Regions from separate parts of the Pseudomonas sp. GW822-FHT05A08 genome, predicted to be linked through region 1. Evidence: predicted binding sites of a transcription regulator. Region 1 holds the regulator's gene; the other holds the start of a gene.
What was found. The regulator sigma-54, encoded in region 1, starts transcription at its own class of promoters, with help from an activator protein. The targets are predictions, from matches to a motif close to ANTGGCATNNANNTTGCTNT.
Positions count from the first base shown of each region.

Region 2: the regulator sigma-54 is predicted to act here: its motif matches at 2,219-2,238, upstream of glnK (P-II family nitrogen regulator).

Region 1 is NZ_CM179511.1:1,296,872-1,304,400, reverse strand. Features, by position in the region: gene AC3RCP_RS05805 (ATP-binding cassette domain-containing protein) at 1-771, opposite strand, end outside; gene AC3RCP_RS05800 (KpsF/GutQ family sugar-phosphate isomerase) at 1,047-2,021, shown strand; gene AC3RCP_RS05795 (KdsC family phosphatase) at 2,021-2,545, shown strand; gene lptC (LPS export ABC transporter periplasmic protein LptC) at 2,554-3,126, shown strand; gene lptA (lipopolysaccharide transport periplasmic protein LptA) at 3,113-3,658, shown strand; gene lptB (LPS export ABC transporter ATP-binding protein) at 3,658-4,383, shown strand; gene AC3RCP_RS05775 (RNA polymerase factor sigma-54) at 4,566-6,059, shown strand; gene hpf (ribosome hibernation-promoting factor, HPF/YfiA family) at 6,139-6,444, shown strand; gene ptsN (PTS IIA-like nitrogen regulatory protein PtsN) at 6,457-6,921, shown strand; gene rapZ (RNase adapter RapZ) at 6,924-7,529, shown strand, end outside.
Region 2 is NZ_CM179511.1:6,804,268-6,811,796, forward strand. Features, by position in the region: gene AC3RCP_RS30885 (secondary thiamine-phosphate synthase enzyme YjbQ) at 1-91, opposite strand, end outside; gene AC3RCP_RS30890 (ammonium transporter) at 302-1,639, opposite strand; gene glnK (P-II family nitrogen regulator) at 1,675-2,013, opposite strand; gene AC3RCP_RS30900 (accessory factor UbiK family protein) at 2,430-2,690, shown strand; gene AC3RCP_RS30905 (CDP-glycerol glycerophosphotransferase family protein) at 2,927-3,988, shown strand; gene AC3RCP_RS30910 (adenylyl-sulfate kinase) at 3,993-4,520, shown strand; gene AC3RCP_RS30915 (hypothetical protein) at 4,514-5,086, shown strand; gene AC3RCP_RS30920 (formyltransferase family protein) at 5,083-5,811, shown strand; gene AC3RCP_RS30925 (PEP/pyruvate-binding domain-containing protein) at 5,808-7,529, shown strand, end outside.

The DNA.
Region 1 (7,529 bases):
TGGAAAGTGAAAGGGTACCGGACCGTCGGGGTCGCCTTTCATGAACTGGCGGATCCGCGGGTTATCGGAATCCATCAGCTCGTCGGGCGTGCCCTGCCCCAGCACCTGGCCATCGCCCACCACATAGATGTAGTCGGCGATGCTCGCGGTTTCCGCCAGGTCATGGGAAACCACGATGCTGGTAATACCCAGCGCGTCGTTGAGCAGACGGATCAGACGCACCAGCACGCCCATGGCAATGGGGTCCTGGCCTACGAACGGCTCGTCGTACATTAGGATCTGCGGGTCCAGGGCGATGGCCCGGGCCAGGGCCACGCGACGTTTCATGCCACCGGACAGCTCGTCGGGCATCAAGTCGATGGCACCGCGCAACCCGACCGCCTGCAACTTGAGCAGGACAATATCGCGGATCATTTCATCCGGCAGCTGGGTATGAACGCGCAGCGGAAAGGCGACGTTCTCGAACACATCGAGATCGGTGAACAGCGCGCCGCTCTGGAACAGCACGCCCATCTGCTTGCGGGCGTCGAACAGATCGCCGCGCGACAATTTGGGCAGGTTCTGGCCATTGACCCAGACTTCACCGCTGCTGGGGCGCAATTGCGCGCCCATCAACCGCAGGAGCGTGGTCTTGCCGCAACCGGAAGGCCCCATGATGCCGGTGACCTTGCCCCGCGGAATACGGATATCGACATTATTGAAGATGCTGCGCGCACCGCGCTTGAAGGACAGTCCCTTCAGCTCGACCGCGTAGGCGTTATCGGCACTCATCTAAACTCCTTGCGATGCAGCCTCTCACTCGGACGCTTGGCTCCCTGCCGGGAGTACATGCACCCAGGGCAGGCCGAACTGGCGGCGAACTATATCACTGCTGATACGGAGCCCCCAAGGCCGAAGCCATCCGCGTTCAGGATCACGACAGCCTAAAACAGGCTTTACAGGACAATTCCTGCCTATAGAAGGACAAAGGCTGACGAACTTGCGTGAGGGAATCGATCATTACCGCTATAATCGCCGCCTTTTCATCAGGCTATACGATTTCTGACATGAGCCAATCCAGCGACCTGATTCAATCGGCACAACGCACCATCCGCCTCGAGATAGAAGCCGTACAAGGCTTGCTGCCACATATCGACGCAGATTTCGTACGCGCTTGCGAGATGATTCTGGCCAGCAAAGGCCGCGTAGTAGTGGTCGGCATGGGCAAGTCCGGGCACATCGGCAACAAGATCGCCGCCACCCTGGCCAGCACCGGCACCACCGCGTTTTTTGTCCATCCGGCCGAAGCCAGCCATGGCGACATGGGCATGATTACCCGGGACGATGTGATCCTGGCCCTGTCCAACTCCGGCTCGACCAATGAAATCGTGACCCTGTTGCCGCTGATCAAGCGCCTGGGCATCCAGTTGATCAGCATCACCGGCAACCCTGATTCGCCACTGGCCAAGGCCGCCGAGGTCAACCTCAACGTCCAGGTCGAGCAAGAGGCCTGCCCGCTGAACCTGGCTCCGACCTCCTCGACCACCGCCGCCCTGGTCATGGGCGATGCCCTGGCCGTGGCGCTGCTGGAAGCCCGCGGCTTTACCGCCGAAGACTTCGCCTTTTCCCATCCGGGCGGCGCGCTGGGCCGGCGCCTGCTGCTGAAAGTCGAGAACGTCATGCATGCCGGCGAGCAACTGCCGCAGGTCCAGCGTGGCACGCTGCTCAAGGACGCCTTGATGGAAATGACCCGCAAGGGCCTGGGCATGACCGTCATTGTCGAGGCCGACGGGCGTCTGGCGGGGGTCTTCACCGACGGCGACCTGCGCCGCACCCTGGACCGCACCATCGACATCCACCACACCACCATCGATGAAGTCATGACCGTTCACGGCAAGACCGCCCGCGCCGAAATGCTCGCGGCCGAAGCCCTGAAGATCATGGAGGACAATCGAATCAACGCACTGGTCGTGGTGGACAAGGACGATCGCCCGATCGGCGCCTTCAACCTGTCCGACCTGCTGCGCGCGGGAGTCATGTAATGAGCACGGATCTGCTGCAACGCGGCAAGAACATCAAGCTGGCGGTATTCGACGTCGACGGTGTACTGACCGACGGTCGCCTGTACTTCCTCGAAGACGGCAGCGAATTCAAGACCTTCAACACCCTCGACGGCCAGGGCATCAAGATGCTGATGGCCACGGGCGTGCAGACGGCGATCATCAGCGGCCGCAAGACGCCGGTGGTCGAGCGTCGGGCGAAAAACCTGGGGATTCCCCATCTATTTCAGGGTCGCGAGGACAAACTGGTGGTGCTGGACGGGCTTCTTGCCCAACTGGGCCTAAGCTATGAGCAGGTCGCCTACCTGGGCGACGACTTGCCCGACCTGCCAGTGATCCGCCGGGTCGGCCTGGGCATGGCCGTCGCCAATGCCGCCAGTTTTGTCCGTGAACACGCCCATGGCGTCACCCAGGCCCGTGGCGGCGAAGGCGCCGCCCGCGAGTTCTGCGAGTTGATCCTGCGCGCCCAAGGCAGCCTTGAAGCGGCCCACGCCGCCTACTTATAGAGCCTCCCATGCTGAGCAAAAAGATTCGCAACATACTGATCTTCGGCATCATCACCGTGCTGTTCCTGGCGGTGGGGTACTGGAACATCAGCCCGGAACGCTTCCTCGACAAGCCGGTCGCGCAGGTCGACGAAAGCGCCATCGACTACTACGCCATCAACGCCCGCAGCGTGCAGTACCTGCCCGACGGCAAGCTGCAGTACGAAATGACTTCCGACAAGGTCGAGCACCTCAAGGCCACCGAGGTGACCCTGCTGACCAAGCCGGACCTGCAGATGTATCGCGGTACCACCTTCCCCTGGCATGTCCAGAGCGAGCGCGGCGAAGTCAACCCGGACGGCACCGAGGTCGAGTTGATCGATTCGGTACGGGTTTCGCGCACCGACGAGAAAAATCGCAACCTGCTGATCACCACGACCCGCATGACAGTATTCCCGCAGAAGCAATATGCGCAGACCGATCAAGACGTTAGAATCGACGGCGCCGGCGGCGTGACGACTGGCAAGGGAATGAAAGCGTATTTGAAAGACGGCAGGATGAACCTGCTATCGAACGTAAGAGGACAGTATGAGGCTCGTTAAAACCCTCCCTATTTTGCTCGGTCTGGGCGCAGCACTGGGAAGCGTGAGCGCCTGGGCTCTGCCGAACGATAGCCAGCAACCGATCCGCATCCAGGCCGACGACGCTCAACTGGACGACAAGAATGGCGTAGCCACCTACAGAGGCGACGTGATCATCACCCAGGGCTCGATGAAGGTCACCGGCAATACCGTGACCATCACCCGCACCCAGACCGGTGATATCGACGTGGTGACCTCGGTGGGCAACCTGGCCTACTTCGAGCAGATTCAAACCCAGGGCGACACCAAGCCGGTCCAGGGCTACGGTGTGACCATCCAGTACCACGCCGCGCAGAACCGCGTCGTACTGATCGACCGCGCCAAAGTCGTCGACAAGGACGGCAACATCACCCAGGGCGAGAAAATCGTCTACGACACCAACAAGAAGCTGGCCAGCGCCGGTCGCGCCACCGGCAGCAAGGTCACCGAGTCGCGCCCACGGATCGACATGGTCATCCAGCCGAAAAAGAAAACTGACGAAAAGGCCCAGTAATGGCAACTCTGAAAGCTCAGCACCTGGCCAAGAGCTACAAGAGCCGCCAGGTCGTGCGTGACGTCAGCCTGTCCATCGACAGCGGCCAGATCGTCGGCCTGCTCGGCCCTAACGGCGCCGGCAAGACCACCTGCTTCTACATGATCGTCGGCCTGGTCCAGGCCGATCAGGGTCGCATCCTGATCGACGACCTGGATGTCAGCCACCAGCCGATGCACGGCCGCGCCCGTGCCGGGATCGGCTACCTGCCGCAGGAAGCCTCGATCTTCCGCAAGCTTTCGGTGGCCGACAACATCATGGCCATCCTCGAGACCCGCAAGGAGCTCGACAAGGCCGGCCGTCGCCAGGAGCTGGAAAGCCTGCTGCAGGAGTTCCACATCAACCACATTCGCGACAACCTGGGCATGAGCCTTTCCGGTGGTGAACGTCGCCGCGTGGAAATCGCTCGCGCCCTGGCCACCGCCCCCAAGTTCATCCTGCTCGACGAACCTTTCGCCGGCGTGGACCCGATCTCGGTAGGCGACATCAAGCAGATCATTCATCACCTGAAGGCCAAGGGTATCGGCGTGCTCATCACCGACCACAACGTCCGTGAAACCCTGGATATCTGCGAAACCGCCTACATCGTCAACGACGGTCAACTGATCGCCGAAGGCGACGCCGAAACCATCCTCGCCAACGAGCTGGTCAAGGAAGTTTACCTGGGCCATGAGTTCCGCCTGTAAGCCCTGAGGTGTTTGGCTGGTCGCCAGAGCGCCCGCCCCAATAAAACCCTGCTGTTTTTATTGTTACAGCGCTCTAGGCAAACACTTCAGTTTCAGGCATATAATTTGCTTATGTTTGGCGCTCACGCGCCCTGTAGTGGATGGCGCATGTGCGCCGGCGAATAAGGTGTTAAGCCCCTGCCATGAAACCATCGCTAGTCCTCAGAATGGGCCAGCAGCTGACGATGACACCGCAGCTGCAACAGGCCATCCGCCTGCTCCAATTGTCGACCCTGGACCTGCAACAGGAAATCCAGGAGGCCCTGGAGTCCAACCCGATGCTCGAGCGCCAGGAAGAAGGCGACGACTTCGATAACACCGATCCGCTGGCCGACAACGCCGAGCAGAAACCCAATACCGATATCCAGGAACCCTCCTACCAGGAAACCGCCCCGACGGTGGACAACCTCGAGGACGGCGAATGGAACGAACGCATTCCCAACGACCTGCCGGTCGACACCGCCTGGGAAGACGTCTACCAGACCAGCGCCAGCAGCCTGCCCAGCAACGATGACGACGAGTGGGATTTCACCACCCGCACCTCGGCCGGCGAAAGCCTGCAGAGCCATCTGCTCTGGCAGTTGAACCTGGCGCCCATGTCCGACACCGATCGCCTGATCGCCGTGACCCTGATCGACTGCATCAACAATCAGGGCTATCTGGACGAAACCCTCGAGGAAATCCTCGAAGCCTTCGATCCGGAACTGGACATCGAACTCGACGAAATCGAGGCTGTCCTGCATCGTATCCAGCAATTCGAGCCCGCCGGCATCGGCGCCCGCAACCTGGGCGAATGCCTGCTGCTGCAACTGCGCCAGCTGCCTGCCAAGACCCCTTGGCTGACTGAAGCCAAGCGCCTGGTCAGCGACTTCATCGACCTGCTCGGCAGCCGCGACTACAGCCAGCTGATGCGGCGCATGAAGCTCAAGGAAGACGAGCTGCGCCAAGTCATCGAACTGGTACAGAGCCTCAACCCACGGCCGGGCTCGCAAATCGAATCCACCGAAGCCGAATACGTGGTCCCCGACGTCATAGTGCGCAAGGACAACGAACGCTGGCTGGTGGAGCTGAACCAGGAGTCCGTGCCGCGCCTGCGCGTCAACCCACAGTACGCAGGCTTCGTGCGGCGCGCCGACACCAGCGCCGACAACACCTTCATGCGCAACCAGTTGCAGGAAGCCCGCTGGTTCATCAAGAGCCTGCAGAGCCGTAACGAAACCCTGATGAAAGTCGCCACCCAGATCGTCGAGCATCAGCGCGGCTTCCTCGAGTACGGCGATGAGGCGATGAAACCGCTGGTCCTGCATGACATCGCCGAAGCAGTCGGCATGCACGAGTCGACGATTTCACGGGTGACCACGCAAAAATTCATGCATACCCCACGGGGCATTTATGAACTGAAATACTTTTTCTCCAGCCACGTAAGTACCTCCGAAGGCGGTGAATGCTCATCCACGGCGATCCGCGCGATCATCAAAAAACTGGTCGCCGCGGAAAATCAGAAAAAGCCGTTGAGTGACAGCAAGATCGCTGGTTTACTGGAGGCACAAGGCATTCAGGTAGCCCGTCGTACCGTCGCCAAGTACCGTGAATCCCTGGGGATCGCGCCTTCCAGCGAACGGAAGCGGTTGATGTAGCCGCCGGGCTCGCCACAGCGTTCCAGTGGCAGGTCAATCGACCTGCCGCTTTATGCACTGGCAACGAAGGAGAAGCTGTATGCAAGTCAACATCAGTGGACACCAACTGGAAGTGACCGAACCTCTGCGCGCTTACATCGGCGAAAAACTCGACCGACTTGAGCGGCACTTTGACAAGATTACCAATGTGCAGGTAACGCTGGCCGTCGAAAAACTGAAGCAGAAAATCGAGGCCACGCTGCACATCCATGGTGGGGAAGTCGTCGCCAATGCAGAGCATGACGACATGTATGCCGCAATCGACTTGCTCACGGACAAGCTTGACCGCCAACTGAAAAAGCATAAGGAAAAGCAACTCCACCTTCTCCAAGGCACGGGTCGCTAACACTCCCCTCCCATGATCCGACTTGAAAGCATCCTGACCCCCGGCCGTTCCCTGGTGAACGTGCCGGGCGGCAGTAAAAAACGCGCCCTCGAACAAATTGCCAACCTGATCAGCCGCGAAGTGCCTGATCTGGAGATGCAAGATGTCTTCGAAAGCCTGATTGCCCGTGAAAAACTGGGCTCTACCGGTTTTGGCAACGGCATAGCCATTCCACACTGCCGCCTCAAAGGCTGTGAGTCGCCCATCAGTGCCCTGATGCACCTGGACGCTCCCATCGATTTCGACGCCATCGACGGCGCACCGGTCGACCTGCTGTTCGTACTGCTGGTCCCGGAAGCCGCCACCGATGCGCACCTGGAACTGCTCCGGCAGATTGCCAGCATGCTGGACCGCAAAGAAGTGCGCGACAAACTGCGCAGCGCCACCAGCAACGAAGCCTTGTACAAGGTTGTCCTGGACGAACAGAACGGTCAGTAATCATGCGCTTGATCATCGTCAGCGGCCGGTCCGGCTCAGGTAAAAGCACCGCCCTCGATGTACTCGAGGACAATGGCTATTACTGCATCGACAACCTGCCAGCCGGGCTGTTGCCCGAGCTGGCCGAACGGGCGTTGATCCACACCGAACTGACACAGCCCCTGGTCGCCGTGTCGATCGACGCCCGCAACCTGCCCAGCCACCTGTCGCGCTTCCCCGAACTGCTCGAGGAAGTCCGCAGCCGGCATATCCAGTGCGATGTGCTGTACCTGGACGCTGACGAAGAAACCCTGCTCAAGCGCTTTTCCGAAACCCGCCGCCGTCATCCCTTGAGCAGCAACAATCGCTCGCTGGCCGAGGCGATCCAGGACGAAAGCCACCTGCTGGGACCGATCGCCGACCTGGCCGATCTCAAGGTCAACACCACCAACCTGAACCTGTATCAACTGCGCGATACCATCAAGTTGCGCCTGTTGAACCAGCCGGAGCCGGGCACCGCCTTTCTGGTGGAGTCTTTCGGATTCAAGCGTGGCATGCCGGTCGATGCCGACCTGGTGTTCGATGTGCGCTGCCTGCCCAACCCGTACTGGAAACCCGAGTTGCGTGCC
Region 2 (7,529 bases), 1.3 Mb from region 1:
TCAGTTCAGGCAGGCCGGCGAGCAACTCGTCCGTTACCAGATGAAAGCCCCGGGGCCTTGCCCGCAGGGTAATCAGAGTCTGTTGCCACATACAGTTCTCCGCACATTCGGCGCGCATTCTAGCGCGCTCTGGGAAAAAACAAAGTGCCGAATATTCCTCCAATGCTGTAAGTCATTGACCCGAAAAAAAAGCAGTCATCAAACTGGCTGACAAGCTCTGGAAAAAACCTTTCAGCCGTCTCTCAATGACAAAACGCAGACAAAAAAATGCCCGGCAAGCCGGGCATTTTTTCTGGCGGGATTACAGGTTGTAACCGCGCTCGTTGTGTTGCGCCAGGTCGAGGCCGACCGACTCTTCTTCCTCGGTGACACGCAGCCCGATGACCACATCCAGCACCTTGAGGATGATGAAGGTCACGATCGCGGTGTAGATCACCGTGAAGCCCACGCCTTTGCACTGGATCCACACTTGCGCGGCGATGTCGGTCACGGTGCCGAAGCCGCCCAGCGATGGCGCGGCGAACACGCCGGTGAGGATCGCGCCGAGGATACCGCCGATACCGTGCACGCCGAAGGCGTCCAGGGAGTCGTCGTAGCCCAGCTTGCGTTTCAGGGTGGTGGCGCAGAAGAAGCACACCACGCCCGCTGCCAGGCCAATCACCAGGGCGCCCATCGGGCCTACGGTGCCAGCGGCAGGCGTGATCGCCACCAGGCCGGCAACCACACCCGAGGCGATGCCCAGAGCGCTTGGCTTACCGTGGGTCAGCCATTCGGCGAACATCCAGCCCAGCGCCGCAGCGGCGGTGGCAATCTGGGTTACCAGCATCGCCATGCCGGCGGTGCCGTTGGCGGCGGCGGCGGAACCGGCGTTGAAGCCGAACCAGCCGATCCACAGCATGGCCGCGCCCATCAGGGTGTAACCCAGGTTGTGCGGCGCCATCGGGGTGGTCGGGAAGCCTTTACGCTTGCCCAGCACCAGGCAGGCCACCAGGCCGGCGATACCGGCGTTGATATGCACCACGGTGCCGCCGGCGAAGTCCAGCACGCCCCAGTCCCACATCAGGCCGCCGTTGCCGGACCAGACCATGTGCGCGATCGGCGCGTAGACCAGGGTGAACCAGATGGCCATGAAGATCAGCATGGCGGAGAACTTCATCCGCTCGGCGAAGGCACCGACGATCAGCGCCGGGGTGATGATGGCGAAGGTCATCTGGAAGGTGATGAACACCGCCTCGGGGAACAGCGCCGCCGGGCCGGTCAGGCTCGCCGGGGTGACGCCGGCCAGGAAGGCCTTGCCCAGGCCGCCGACGAAGGAGTTGAAGTTGACGACGCCCTGCTCCATGCCGGAGGTGTCGAACGCAATGCTGTAGCCATAAATGACCCACAGGATGCTGATCAGACCGGTAATGGCGAAGCACTGCATCATCACGGAAAGAATGTTTTTCGAACGCACCATGCCGCCGTAGAACAGCGCCAGGCCGGGAATGGTCATGAACAGCACCAGGGCGGTCGAGGTCAGCATCCAGGCGGTGTCGCCGGAGTTGAGGACTGGGGCTGCCACTTCGTCCGCCGCCATGGCCAGGCCAGGCATTACGAGGGACAACAGGGCTCCTAGCCCTGCGATTTTACGCAGAGTCATATTGTTTTCTCCTGGGGCGTTGGGTTTGGGGCGGCTTAGATGGCGTCGGTATCGGTTTCGCCGGTACGGATGCGAATAGCCTGTTCCAGATTGACCACGAAGATCTTGCCGTCACCGATCTTGCCGGTGTTGGCGGCCTTGGTTATCGCCTCGATGACCCGATCAAGATCCTTGTCATCGATGGCGACGTCGATCTTCACCTTGGGCAGGAAGTCGACTACGTACTCCGCGCCGCGATACAGCTCGGTGTGCCCCTTCTGCCGGCCGAAGCCTTTGACCTCAGTAACGGTAATGCCCTGCACGCCGATCTCGGACAGCGACTCGCGCACGTCGTCCAACTTGAACGGCTTGATGATGGCAGTGACTAGCTTCATGAAACTTTCTCCCGAATTGGTGGACTTGCCCCAGGAAAACAAACCCGACTCAAGTCTAAGCGCAGTGCCTGGCTTTGTAACGCATCGTCGGCCTTCCTCGACCAGACCGACGCCAGCTAACCGCTCCTGACGAAACACTTCCCCGCTCCGCCTGCCGCACTGCATTCGTCACAGCGACTGCATCAGTGCATGGGTCATCGGGGACTAAGCAGAAACCTTGCCATCTCGCGAAAACCCACTGATTTCAGTCCCTTGGCCGCCACGACAGAAACCACTTCGCCATCATCGCCACGGATACGCACAACAACAGTGCGCCACTGCCCGGCGCGATGCGCGAAAAGCGTGCATCCCCACCTGCCGATTGACTATAGACAGTGCGTGATACACTGCCCGCCATTGTTTTCAGGACACTTCCCATGCTCGCGCCCAAAGACCTCCTCGATGCCCTGAGCGGCCATGCCGCCCGCCTGTTCAGCGGCGATACCCCACTGCCCCGCGCCGAAATCGAAAGCCAGTTCAAGGCCCTGCTGCAAAGCGGCTTCAGCAAACTGGACCTGGTCAGCCGGGAAGAATTCGACAGCCAGATGGTCGTCCTGGCCCGCACCCGGGCCCGCCTGGAAAGCCTGGAGGCGAAGGTCGCCGAGCTGGAAGCCAAGCTCAACCCGAGCGAGCAATAACCACCTCGACCGCGCCCCTGCGCATAGGCTCGACCATGCAGTGCCTGCCGCCGGTCGAGCCGGACCCCGCCAGCAAAGATTTTCCGCCCTGCCCGTTCATTTCCCGCCTGCTTCGCCGATAACATGTCCAGCGTTTGCGATCCTGGCTACCCTCGGGGCGAGCCATGCCCCACGACACCGCCAAGCAACGCCAACGCTTGCCTCGACTTATTCTTTGTTGTGCACCAGGTAGCCCTATGACCGCGCCAAAACCCTTCAGCCGCTTGGCCTTCTTCGTTCATACCGCCGAGATGCTCAATCACTATCAGGCGGTCTGGAGCCTGTTGGGGGCCGATGCTTTCGATGTGGTCCTGCACGGCACCCATGAAGAGCGCGCGCAAAGCCGCGAACTGATTGGCGGCCTGGGCTACAGCTGTCACGGCAGCCTGGATGTGATCAAAGCCAATCACCGCTATGACGTGGTGGTCTCCAACCACAGCATGTACGACCACGGCTCGCAGCCGATGATCAAGGCGCTGGGCCATCGGCAGGTGCGCTTCATGTACGCCCTGGGCAAGTACAAACACAACTTCTCCAGCTGGAACCGGCATTACGACCTGATCCTGTGCTTCGGCCCCTGGCAGGCCGAGCGCCTGCGCGAATGCTGCGACGCCGTGACCTTCCAGATGGGCTACCCGCGCTACGACGCCTACTTCCGCGAAACCTCGCTGCAAGGCCAGCATCCGGCGGACCTGGGCCTGGACCCGACGAAAAAGACCGTGCTGTGGCTGCCGACCTGGATGGAGCTGTCGTCGATCAGCCGCTTCGCCGACGCCATGGCCGGGTTGTGCGATCGCTACAACGTCATCGTGAAGACCCACCCGCTGTCGGTCGAGGCCGATCCCGAAGCGCTGAAACTGCTCGAGCAATACCCGTTCACCGCGGTGATTACCCGCGTCTACGACAACCTCAGCCTGTTCCGTTGCGCCGACTATGTGGTTTCGGACTACGGCGGAACCGCGTTCGGCGCCCTGTACCTGGACAAGAACCTGCTGCTGTTGAACGTCCCGGACGCCGAGCAGGACGCACTGACCGGCGAGGAATCGCCCGATGTGCTGCTGCGCAACGACATCGTCAACCTCGACCCCGAGGCGCGCTGGCAACTGCCCGACCTGCTGGGGGACGAGAACCTCTGGCAACGGCAGGCCGCGGTCCGTCAGCGCCTGCGTCGCCATTATTTCGCCCCCAGCTATGGTTTCTCGGCGGAGCTGGCGGTACTGGCGCTGCGCAACATCGAAAACATACTCAAGCAGGGGTGAAAGCATGGTGATCTGGCTGGTCGGCATGTCGGGCGCGGGCAAAACCACGATTGGCCGGGCCCTGTATGCCAGCCTGAAAGCGCAACGGCCACAGACCGTGTTCGTCGACGGCGACGAGATTCGCGCGCTGTTCCGCCATGACCAGCGGGCAGACGCCTATAGCATCGCCGGACGCCGGGTCAACGCCGAGCGGATCCAGGCCCTGTGCGGCTGGCTCGATAGCCAGGGCATCGATGTGGTCTGCTGCATCCTGTCGATGTTCCAGGACATCAGCGACGACAACCGCCAGCGTTTCTCCAGCTACCGTGAAGTGTTCGTCGATGTGCCGCTGAGCACCCTGATCAGCCGTGACAACAAGGGGCTTTACCAGTCCGCCCTGAGGGGCGAACAGAGCAACGTGGTGGGCGTGGATATCGAGTATCCGCCGCCGCAACGCCCGGACCTGGTGCTGCATAACCGTCACGAGCCCGACGACATCCCGGGCTATGTGGAACGCATTCGCCAGCTTTGTGGGTATCCACCATCATGCTGAACTACGCCTACAGCGACGGGGACCTGCTGGAAACCCCGCAGACCTACCGCTACAGCAGCTTCCAGGGTGAAGCCTTCGTCGACGCCTGGCGCACCTCGCGCCTGAGCGCATGCGCCCACCTGCCGGCACCGGCCTTGCCTGCGCTGCATCCGCAAGGCCTGGCGCACGCCGGGGACAGCACGGCGCTGCTGAGCCACCTGTGCCTGGAAATGCGCGCGGGCGCTGGCGTCTCCGGCCCACTGGCGAGCTACTGGCTGCCGCGCCTGTTGAAGAAATTCGAAGTGAGCAAACGCCTGTATACCGGCTATGAAGCCGCGGCTCCGCACCGTCCGCTGCCCCATGGCAGCTATGGGTCCGTACAGCCTTACCTGCTGCTGGCCGAGTGCATGCTGTACGGCTGGCAGGCGAGTGGCGCGGCCTATTACCTCAGCGGCCTGCTCAAGCTGACGGATACCCTGATATCGCAGCAGGGGCGCCTCGAACCGAACCAGGGCGCCTACCTGGCCTGGCTGCTGACCCAGGAACAACAGGTGCTGGCCACAGTCGCCCGGGAGGCCGACCTATGAGCCGCGCTCGCCTGCTGATCCTCTGCGCCCGCACCGCGCGCTCGGTCGCCTACCTGCAAGGCTTGGCGGCAGCCGGTATCGAACCTGAAGCGGTGATTGTCTACGGCCAGGGCGGCGGCACATTGCAAACCACCCGCGAGTTGCAGGTACAGCCACTCGCCGGGCTGTTCTGCCCGGACCTGAGCCAGGACCTCGACACCTGCCTGGCGGCCCTGGACTGGCCCCACGAGGTGTCCCCGGCCCAGGCTCTCGACGATCCGCAACTGCTCACGCTCATCACCCGCCAGGCGCCGGACCTGGTCGTCTACTCCGGCTACGGCGGGCAACTGGTGCCGGCGGCCCTGCTGAGTCGCTACCCGGTGCTGCATATCCACTCCGGCTGGCTGCCGGACTATCGCGGCAGTACCACCCTGTACTACCAGATCATCGAGCAGCGTGAATGCGCCGCCAGCGCCCTGCTGCTCGACGAGCAGATCGACACCGGCCCGGTGCTGGCGCGCAAGGCCTATCCCCTGCCCCCGCCAGGCATGGATGTCGACTACCTGTATGACAATGCGATCCGCGCCGACCTGCTGGTGGAAGTCCTCGGCCACTGGCGACGCGAAGGCGCCCGAGCCCTGCGACCCCTGCCGGCCGAAGCCGAAAAGCCGCCTTACTTCATCATTCACCCGTTGCTCAAACACCTGGCCCTGCTGGCGGTGGACAAGCACAAGGACGCGCCATGAACCCGGTCGCCGAAAATATCGTTCGTTTCGGGACCAAGTCCGAAACCCTGGAGCGCCTGCAGCCGCGGGTCACCCGTTCGCAGATCCTGCCGCTGTACTTTTTCACCGCCCGGCAGTGGCTGGACGATCCGGCTGAAGTGCTGCAGAACATTGCCCGACTGGAGCCTGACGGCTTTTTCGTGATCGTGCGCAGCAGCGCGCAGAACGAAGACAGCGTCAACAGTTCCATGGCCGGCCTGTTCACCAGTTGCCTGAACGTCAGCGCCACGGATCCACGGGCCCTAAACGCGGCCATCGAACAGGTGATCGCGTCCTTTGCCGAACACCGTTGCGAGGACAACCAGATCCTGATCCAGCCGATGCTGACCTCGATCCAGATGAGCGGCGTGGTGATGACCCACGACCTGGAGCATGGCGCCCCTTATTACGTGGTGAACTACGACGACGAGAGCGGCCTGACCGATACCATCACCGGCGGCCAGGGTATCCAGAAAACCGTGCTGGTCTACCGCGACACCGAGAGCGCCCAGCTGCGCTCCCCACGCCTGCAGGCGGTGATCGATGCCTGCCGGGAGCTGGAAACGCTCTGCGGTAACGTGCCGCTGGACATCGAGTTCGCCGTCGACCGCCACCAGCAGGTGTATGTGTTGCAGGTGCGGCGCATCACCCTGTGTAACACTTGGCACCCGGTCACTGAGCGACGGGTGGCGCGCCAGCTGGAGCACATCCAGCGCTTCCTGGGCAAACGCCTGGCGCCCCAGGCCGGTCTGTATGGCGACAGCACCCTGCTGGGGGTGATGCCCGACTGGAACCCCGCGGAAATCATCGGCACCACCCCGCGCCCGCTGGCGGCCTCACTGTATCGGCGCCTGGTGACGGATTCGACCTGGCGCGAAGCCCGCGCCCTGATGGGTTACCACCACCCGCGACACCAGGCCCTGATGGTGATGCTCGGCCATCACCCGTATATCGACGTGCGCTGCAGCTTCAACTCATTCCTGCCGGCGGGCCTGGAACCGGGGTTGTGTACAAAGCTGGTCAACGCCTGGCTGCAGCGCCTGCAGTCCCACCCGCAATGGCACGACAAGGTCGAGTTCGAAGTCGTCCAGACTTGCCTGGACTTCACCTTCGACGCCGACTTCGCCCAGCGTTATGGCGACAGCCTCAGCGCCGTCGAACAACGGGCCTATCGCACGGCCCTCGACCAACTGACGCTGCGGGCACTGAGCGGTGAGGGAGCCGGCGCGCTGCCGCCCTTGCTCGATCGGGTACGCGCCCACGAGCGCCAGCAGCAAAGCCGGCGCCTCGACGTCCTGCCGGCCGACCTCGACAACATCCACCGCCTGCTGCTGGACTGTCGCGAGCAAGGCACGCTGCCATTCGCCATGCTCGCCCGGCACGCGTTCATCGCCGAGGCCCTGCTGCGTTCGGCCTGCCGCCGAGGCGCCCTGAGCAACGAGCGCCTGCTGGCCTGGAAGCAGTCGATCCACACCGTCACCACCGAATTGACGCGCGAATACGCCCAGGTCTGCGCCGACGCCCGTACCCTGCCGGCGTTCGTCGCCAAGTTCGGTCATCTGCGCCCCGGCACCTACGACATCACCTCACTGCGCTACGACGAGCGCCACGACCTGTTCGCTGCCGCGACCGTCGAGCTGGGTCACAGCGAGAGCCCGCAAGCGGCATTCCAGCTGCAACCTGAAGAACACCAGGCCCTG